2 regions of the Pseudomonas sp. 1L-C-7-B-C1 genome follow, and region 2 is predicted to be linked to the other one. Evidence: riboswitches for the same ligand, from Rfam matches in the RefSeq annotation. Region 2 holds a riboswitch; the other holds the start of a gene.
The links. A riboswitch is a leader RNA that binds a small molecule or an ion and turns the genes downstream of it on or off. The one in region 2 is predicted to bind cobalamin.
Positions count from the first base shown of each region.

Region 1 (4,516 bases), on a different contig from region 2:
GAGCACGACGCCCGGCGCGCCCAGCACGACGAACCAGAAGATTGCCGCGAACACCGCATCGCTGCCGTTTTCCAGCACCGATTCCGTGGCCGCGCGGGCCACTTCGGTGCTGTCCAGTTCGGACGTCTGGCGACTGACCAGATAGCCGACCCGTCGGCGTGCTTCGTCCAGATCATCGCTGCGCAGCGCCTGGGCGACCGGCTCGACGTGCTCACCCAGACTGCGCAAACCCAACGCGCAATAAAGCGCCAGGACTTCCACCAGCCAGCCAATCAACGGCAACCAACTGAGCAGCGTGGCGATCAGGGTCAGGGGAATCACGGCGATGAACCATGCGGTCACGCCATGGCTGCGCCAGCCCCGGCCGGCGGCATTCAGGCGCTGTTCGATGCGCTCGGCAAAGCGGCCGAACGCCACCAGCGGGTGGTTCCGTTTTGGCTCGCCGAGCAACGCGTCCAGCGCGACCCCGGCGACGCTCAATAACGCCACGCTCATGCAATCACTCCCCATGTATTCTCGTAAACCAGTTCCTGCAGCGCGCGCGGCTGCGCCCAGCCCTCCAGCACCAGCATCGGCGCCGGGTAGAACTCCTTGACGGGACCCAGGCACAGAATTGCCAGGGGTTTTGAACCGGTTGGCATCTTCAGCAGATCGGCCAGGGCCAGGGGGTCGAACAGCGATACCCAGCCCATCCCGAGGCCTTCGGCACGCGCCGCCAGCCAGAGGTTCTGGATCGCGCATGACAGCGACGCCATGTCCATTTCCGGCAAGGTGCGACGGCCGAAGATGTGTTTGTCGCGGTCGTCCATCAGCGCGGCGACCAATACCTCGGCGCAGTCGCTGATGCCCTCGACCTTCAGCTTCATGAAATCGTCAGAGCGCTCGCCGAGGGCTTCGGCAGTGCGAATACGCTCCTCCTCCACCTGCGCCTGAATCTGCCCACGCAATGCCGGGTCGGTGATCCGCAGGAAGCGCCACGGCTGCATCAATCCGACGCTTGGCGCGTGGTGCGCGGCTTCGAGCAGGCGGGCCAGCAACTCGGGCGCGACCGTGCCGCCGCAGAAGTGGCGCATGTCGCGACGCTCGGCGATGGCACGGTAAACGGCGGCGCGTTCGGGATCGGTGAAGGTGTGTTCAGTCATGGAGTCGCCTGTCCCGCGCGTGAAACACAGCAATCACCTGCGATGCGCCCCATGTAGGAGTGAGCTTGCTCGCGAAAGCGTTGGGTCAGACAGGCAATTACGTCAGAAAGACAGCCTTCGCGAGCAAGCTCGCTCCCACAGAATGCGGCGATTGCATTGGCCAGGCTCATGGCAAAAACAGCGCCGCCATCGCCTGGGGATTCGAGGGGAAGTAGAAGTGCACGTACGACGCAGTCATGCGTCCTTCGCGGTACACCGCTTCGGCGCCGCGCCCGCCATTGGGGCTGAGGCCGCGGGCGATGGGGGTCAGTTCGGTGCTGGTCAGGGAGTGGTGATAGGTATGGCCACGCAAGGTGCCTTCCGGCAGTTCGACCGATTGCAGGGCAAGGGCTGCCAGACGCTTTTGCATCACGGCTTCACCCTTGAGCAAGCCCACCCCTTCGGCGCGCTGGCCGTCGACATCGGTCAGGGCATCGAGCAGGTACAACATGCCGCCGCATTCGGCGAGCAAGGGTTTGCCGGCGGCGTGGTGCGCGCGAATCGCGGCGAGCATGCTGTGGTTTTCCGCCAGCGCGGTGTGATGCAATTCCGGGTAGCCACCGGGCAGATACAGACTGTCGGCGTCGGGTAATTCGCGGTCGCGGATCGGCGAGAAGAAGGACAGTTCTGCGCCCATCTCCCGAAGCAGGTCCAGGCTGGCGCCGTAGAAAAACGCGAACGCCTCGTCATGGGCGATGGCGATTTTCACCCCGGCCAGCAGCGGTTCGGCCGGCACGAATTCCGGCGCGGTAAAGGTCACGGACGGTGGCAAGGTGGCGTCGCAGGTGCTGGCCAGCGCGGTGGCGGCAGCGTCGAGGCGCATGTCCAGGTCATTCAATTCGCTGGCCTGCACCAGGCCGAGGTGCCGGCTGGGCAGCTCAATGCCGGTTTCACGGGACAGCGCGCCGTACCAGCGCAGGCCTTCGGTCAGGCTGCCTTCCAGCAACTGCGCGTGGCGCACCGTACCGACGCGATTGGCCAGCACGCCGGCGAACGGCAGATCCGGCTGATAGCGCGCCAGTCCCAGCGCCAAAGCGCCGAAGGTCTGGGCCATGGCCGTGCCGTCAATCACGCCCAGCACCGGCACGCCGAAACGCCGCGCCAGGTCGGCGCTGGAGGGGGTGCCGTCGAACAAGCCCATGACGCCTTCGATGAGGATCAGGTCGGCATCGGCAGCGGCTTCCCATAAAAGGCGCCGGCTTTCGTCCTCGCCGATCATCCACATGTCCAGTTGGTACACCGGATGGCCGCTGGCGCGTTCAAGAATCATCGGGTCGAGAAAGTCCGGCCCACATTTGAACACGCGCACCTTGCGCCCCTGATTGCGGTGCAGACGGGCCAGTGCGGCAGTGACGGTGGTTTTGCCCTGACCGGACGCCGGCGCTGCGATCAGCACTGCCGGGCAGTGCCGGGGTTGACGCTCACTCACAGTTCGATGCCTTTCTGGGCCTTGATGCCGGCTTGAAAGGCATGCTTGACCACGCCGATTTCGGACACGGTGTCTGAAAGGTCGATCAATTCATGCTTCGCCCCGCGACCGGTGACGATCACATGCTGCATCGGTGGCCGTGCCTGCAGATCGCTCAGCACCTGCTCCAGGTCCAGATAACCGTGCTTGAGGGCGATGTTCAGCTCATCGAGCACGACCATACCGATGGACGCGTCCTTGAGCATCTCCCGGGCCACGGCCCAGGCGGCTTCGGCGGCGGCGATGTCACGCTGGCGGTCCTGGGTTTCCCAGGTGAAGCCCTCGCCCATCACGTGGTAACGCACTTGTTCAGGGAAGCGGCGGAAGAACAGCTCTTCGCCGGTGCTGTGGCGGCCTTTGATGAACTGAACGACGCCGCACTGCATGCCGTGGCCCATGGCGCGGGCGAGCATGCCGAACGCCGAACTGCTCTTGCCTTTGCCGTTGCCGGTCAGCACCAACAGCAATCCGCATTCATTCGGCGCGCTGGAAATGCGCTCGTCCATCACCGCCTTTTTGCGCAGCATGCGCGCCAGGTGGCGTTCGTCACGTTCGGGGGATTCGCTCATCTCAGCTCTCCGCTTGAGGGCAGGTGTGGCAGACGGAGGGCACGGGCAAAGACTGTCAGCAGGCACCGGACAAGGCCGGCCTGCAGCAGAGCATCGCCCTCCGTGATGCTGTTCGATGGATCAGGCCGGTCTCCGGACTCATGAGTTGCCACAAGCGTGGCAGGCCATGCGCCTTCCCATGTTCAGCGAACACAGTGGCATCGTGCGTGGCCCAGACTCATTTACCGTTGCGGAGGCAGCGCCGGAATTGATCGCACGAGCAATCGCACCGGCTTCCCTGTTTCACCCTGTGGACCAACGAAGTCCCGGGCACCTGAAACATGGCGCGAAGGTTAGAGGGTTGACTGGGGAGCGTCAATCGAACCGTGGGCAGAGCGCCCACGGGTTTACGGGATTTCACCCTGAAAGGCACAGGTGTTCATGCAGCAACAGCCCATGAACACATTGCCTCAGAAGCGACTATTGCCTGGCGAGGTTCGATGGCTGGATAACGCGTTTGGCGTTCAGCCAGGCTTTTTGCCAATAGGGCTTGTCGAGGCTGTCGAGTTTGACGGTGCCGCCGGTGGCTGGTGCGTGAACGAATCGCCCTTCCCCGACGTAGATGCCGGCATGGCTGACGTGGGAGCCGCCGCTGGTGGCGAAGAACACCAGATCACCGGTCTGCAGCTGACTGCGATCGATGTCAGGACCGCGCAGGGTGATCATATCCCGTGTCGACCGCGGCAAGGTGATCCCCGCCGCATCGTGGTAGACGTAGCCGATCAGGCCACTGCAATCGAATCCCGAATCAGGCGTGTTGCCGCCCCAGCGATAGGGCGTGCCAACGAGGCCGATCGCGCGCAACAAGACGTCGTCGGCGAGCGGTGAAGCAAACTGGGGAGGAGCGGAAACCACAGGCCGATAGACGACCTTGCGCGGAGCGGGCGGTGGAGTGCTGGAACACGCGGCCAGCAGCACAGCCAGAGAGGCAACCATCAGGCGAACCGTTAACGACATAAACACGACAACCTGTGCGGGGTGCAGCTTACTTTGCCGACAGCCGGGGTTGCGCGCAAGAGGGCCGAACCCTCTACGCGCCCGGAATTAACGGTGTTGGCGCTTGATGGTAGTCGAGGTCATCGCGGTGGTGGTTTCAGGTACCGTTGAAGGTGCCATGGCCAGTGCGCGTTTGGCTTCGATGAAGGTCTTGGCCCAGTAGGCATCGTCGAGGCTGTCGACGCGGACGCCACCGCTGCGGCGGCTGCTGGAATGGATGAACTGGTCATCGCCCAGGTAGATGCCCGCATGGCTGACACGAC
Region 1 covers NZ_JBXAWH010000011.1:216,263-220,778, forward strand. Annotated here, with positions in the region: gene cbiB (adenosylcobinamide-phosphate synthase CbiB) at 1-495, opposite strand, end outside; gene bluB (5,6-dimethylbenzimidazole synthase) at 492-1,142, opposite strand; gene AC0Z8Z_RS18175 (cobyrinic acid a,c-diamide synthase CobB) at 1,309-2,610, opposite strand; gene cobO (cob(I)yrinic acid a,c-diamide adenosyltransferase) at 2,607-3,218, opposite strand; cobalamin riboswitch at 3,325-3,550, opposite strand; gene AC0Z8Z_RS18185 (C40 family peptidase) at 3,678-4,214, opposite strand; gene AC0Z8Z_RS18190 (C40 family peptidase) at 4,302-4,516, opposite strand, start outside.
Region 1: another riboswitch for cobalamin. It lies ahead of cobO (cob(I)yrinic acid a,c-diamide adenosyltransferase); the one in region 2 lies ahead of AC0Z8Z_RS18985 (ABC transporter substrate-binding protein).

Region 2 (4,516 bases):
CGATCCGCTCTTGAGCCGCCAAATAGATAACGATGCCCATGGATTCGATGTTGCCGCTGTTCAGTGCGCGGATCGGCACTTTCAGGGACTTCAGGAAGTTGTACAGGGTGAATCCCAGCGCGGTGCTGCCGCCGGCGGTCGACAAATTCAGCAGCAACCCGGTCGCGCCTTTACCAAGGGCTTCGAGGCAGCGATCACGAAAATGCTCGGTGCTGGCCTGATCGACCCCGCAGTGGAAATGAATGATGTGCTCGCTCATCGGCGGCCTCGCTGTGCAGTCACCCTGAAACCTGGCGCCGCTGAAGATGAATGGTGGATATTCGGGCCTCTTCCCGGCTGAAGCCGGCCCTACCAAGAACCCCGGCGCCTTCGTAGGACCGGCTTCAGCCGGGAAGGCGTCGGACGCCACTCCGCAAATACAGGCTCTGGGCAACCCTCAAATCTGTGCCCTCGACGTATCTATCTGAAATGTTGAAATTCGCACGCGTGGCTAACGTTGCATGGGCTGAGGATAGCCGCTTGCCGTGCATGTGAAAGTAAGACACCGCCCATGACCAAGAACCCCTGCGGCAATCAACAGTCAGTAAAGAAGCTTCGCCGGTTTTATCGTGCTCGATCCAGGTCATGAACCGCGCGCCATCCAACACGCCCTACCGCACAGGACACCCTCAAATGAGTCTGCACGACAAGATCATCGGCCGCCTCGGCTTCGGCTCCGCGCCGCTGGGCAACATGTTTCGCACCATCGACGAAGAGGAAGCGGCGGCCACCGTTCAATCGGCCTGGGACCAGGGCATTCGCTACTTCGACACCGCACCGATCTACGGCGCCGGGCTGTCCGAACAGCGTCTGGGCAAGGCCCTCGCCGGCGTTGCCCGCGACCAGTACACCCTGAGCACCAAAGTCGGCCGGCTGATTTCCGACGAGATCGACACCGAGACCCGCAGCGGTCCGTTCGCTGAAGGCCTGAAAAACAAGATCGTCACTGATTACTCCGCCGATGCCACGCTGCGTTCCATTGAAGCGAGCCTGAAACGCCTGAACACCGATCGGCTGGACATCGTGTTTGTTCACGACGTCGCCCAGGACGCCCACGGCGATGCCTGGATCGAGCATTTCAACATCGCCCGCACCGGCGCTTTCCGCGCCCTCACCCGACTGCGCGAAGAAGGCGTGATCAAGGCCTGGGGCCTTGGCGTCAACCGCGTCGAGCCGTGCGAACTGACCCTGGACCTGGAAGAAGCCCAGCCCGATGGTTTCCTGCTCGCCGGCCGTTATTCGCTGCTCGACCATGACCAGCCGCTGCAACGGCTGTTCGACAAGGCCCGTCAGCACAACGCCGAATTCGTCGTCGGCGGGCCTTACAGCTCCGGCGTGTTGGTGGGCGGCAAGCATTTCGAGTATCAGGAAGCGTCGCCGGCGATGCTCGACAAGGTGGCGCACATTCAGGAGATCGCCCGGCAGTATCAAGTGGACATCAAGTCGGCGGCGTTGCAGTTCGTCCTCGCCAACCCGCTGGTGGCAGCGGTGATTCCGGGTGCCAGCCGGCCATCACGGATCATCGAAGACGTCACCGCGCTCAACGCCCAGGTGCCGGATGGTTTCTGGCAGGCCATGCGCGATCAGGGCTTCATTGCCCTGCAGGCGCCAGTCCCGGGCAAAGACTGATATCGTGGGCAACGACGCCGGGCCAGACGCCCGGCCTTGTTTCCCGCGCGAGATCTGTCCATGCGAATTCTGATCGTCAACGTCAACACCACCGAATCCATGACCGAGACCATCGCCGAGCAGGCCCGCAGCGTGGCCTCGCTTGGCACCGAGATCATCGGCCTGACCCCGCGCTTCGGCGCCGAGTCGGTGGAAGGCAATTTCGAAAGTTACCTGGCGGCCATTGCGGTGATGGACCGGGTGATGTCCTACGAAGGGCCTTACGACGCGGTGATCCAAGCCGGCTACGGCGAGCACGGCCGCGAGGGCTTGCAGGAATTGCTCGATGTGCCGGTGGTGGACATCACCGAAGCCGCGGCCAGCCTGGCGATGCTGCTGGGGCATAAATACGCCGTGGTCACGACGCTGGACCGCACCGTGCCGCTGATCGAAGACCGTTTGAAGCTGGCCGGCGTGTACGAGCGCTGCGCGTCGGTGCGGGCCAGTGGCATGAGCGTACTGGAGCTGGAAGAATCGCCCGAGCGTGCGGTCGAAGCCATCGTTGAGCAGGCCCTCGACGCGGTGACCCGCGACAAGGCCGAAGTGATCTGCCTGGGCTGCGGCGGCATGGCCGGGCTGGATCAACTCATCCGCGACCGCGCCGGCGTGCCCGTGGTGGATGGCGTCACCGCAGCGGTGGCGCTGGCCGAATCGCTGGTGCGTCTGGGGTTGAAGACCTCGAAAGTGCGGACCTATGCGACGCCTCGGCCGAAGAAGATCGTCGGTTGGCCGTTTAAGCTGTAGGCAGCCCCTCTGGACTTACGAAGAGCGCGCACGAACCCTTGTAGGAGTGAGCTTGCTCGCGAAGACTGCATCCTGGCCACTGAAGATTTAGCGGATGTGCCGGCCTCTTCGCGAGCAAGCTCACTCCCACAGGTATTAGCCTCTGCCACACCGCCGCCGCATTCGCCTCCACCCGCCGAATCGTTTAGTATCCCCGCCGCCGGTTTCCACTCGGAATTAATAGGGAATCCCCAGGCGCGCTGCGCGCTGAAACGGAACTGTCCCCGCAACTGTAGGCGCTGAGCCCTGCTTCCTGTTTGCCACTGGGTGACCCCGGGAAGGCCGAAGCATAGCGATGATGCGCCAGTCAGGAGACCTGCCGGCCAGCATATTCATTCACCGGCGGGGTGTCCGGGGAAGGACTCCCGTTCGCGCGTCGCTCGCGCACGCTGTGCTCGCCCTCATCGTAGGGGCGCCCGTCGGGTGGACTTTCCAGCGCCTGCTTCGCCAAGCACTCAGGCTTTCTGGAGATCGCTGTTCATGCCGCTGCGCCGCCTCGCCGCCCTGCTCGTCACGCTGACTTTGCCCACCGCCGGTTTCGCGGCGTCGACGGCCTACCCTTTGACCGTGGACAACTGCGGCGAACCGCTGACCTTCACCCATGCCCCGCAGAAAACCGTCACCATCGGCCAGGCCGCCACCGAGATGCTCTACGCCCTCGGCCTGGGCCCCAACGTGATCGGCACTTCGCTGTGGTTCAATCCCGTGCTGCCCCAGTACCAAACCCTCAACGACGGCATCGAGCGCCTGGCCGACAACGCGCCGAGTTTTGAATCAGTGATCGGCAAACGCCCGGATTTCGTGCCGGTGCAGTTTGAGTGGATGGTCGGGCCCCAGGGCGCGGTCGGCACCCGCGAGCAGTTTCGCGATCTGGGCATCCCGACCTACATCCTGCCGTCCGATTGCGAGGGCAAGAACAACCGGGTTGGCGCTGACGGCACGCGCCTCGAAGCCTTCCGCATCGACACCCTGTACAAAAGCCTGCGTCAGCTGGCGCAGATCTTCGACGTGCAGGACCGTGGCGAGCAATTGATCACGGGTTACCAAACCCGGCTGGCCCAGGCGGTGACGCAAGCGAAAGCCCATGACAATCCACCCGTCTCGGCGGTGTTCTGGTTTTCCAGCCCGGACATCAACGTCGACCCTTACGTGGCCGGGCGCAAGGGCATCCCCAACTTCATGCTCGACACCCTCGGCATGCGTAACGTCATCGACTCCGATGAGGAATGGCCGACCGTGGGCTGGGAAACCATCGCCAAGGCCAACCCGACCGTGCTGGTCATCGCACGCATGGACCGTCGCCGCTTCCCGGCCGACGATCACGAGAAGAAGCTGGCGTTTCTCCGCTCCGACCCTGTCACCCGCAACATGGACGCGGTGAAAAACAATCGCATCGTGATCATGGACGCCAGCGCCATGGAGTCCAGCGTGCGGCTGTTTGACGGCATCGAGCAACTGGCTCAGGCCACTCAAGCGCAATGACGTCATTCAGCATGCCCCGGTCGAGCGTCGTCCGAATCTTCGGCCACGGTGCCTGGGCCCTCGCGTTGATGGCGTTGGCGGTGCTGGCGGGCGTGGCGATTGGCGAGACGTCGATCAGCCTGCCGGTGATCGTTCAGGTGCTGGCCAACAAGCTGTGGGCCGCGGGTTTTCCTCTCGACCCTATCGACGAGGGCATCGTCTGGAATTACCGCCTGACCCGGGCCATCGTTGCCGCGACCTGCGGCGCAGGGCTGGCGGTGTCGGGCGTGGTCTTGCAATCGTTGCTGCGCAATCCGCTGGCCGATCCCTACTTGCTGGGCATTTCCGCCGGCGCGTCGACCGGCGCAGTGTTGGTGGCGATCATCGGCATCGGCGCCGGTACGATTTCTCTCTCGACCGGCGCGTTTGCCGGTGCGATCGCCGCGTTCGCGCTGGTCGCCCTGCTCGCCCGCTCCTCCCGTGGTCAGACCGCTGCCGGCCAGATCATTCTGGCGGGCATTGCCGGGTCCCAGCTGTTCAACGCCCTGACGTCTTTCCTGATCAC
Region 2 covers NZ_JBXAWH010000012.1:150,109-154,624, reverse strand. Annotated here, with positions in the region: gene AC0Z8Z_RS19000 (ATP-dependent Clp protease proteolytic subunit) at 1-259, opposite strand, end outside; gene AC0Z8Z_RS18995 (aldo/keto reductase) at 673-1,668, shown strand; gene AC0Z8Z_RS18990 (aspartate/glutamate racemase family protein) at 1,729-2,451, shown strand; cobalamin riboswitch at 2,635-2,828, shown strand; gene AC0Z8Z_RS18985 (ABC transporter substrate-binding protein) at 2,971-3,972, shown strand; gene AC0Z8Z_RS18980 (FecCD family ABC transporter permease) at 4,041-4,516, shown strand, end outside.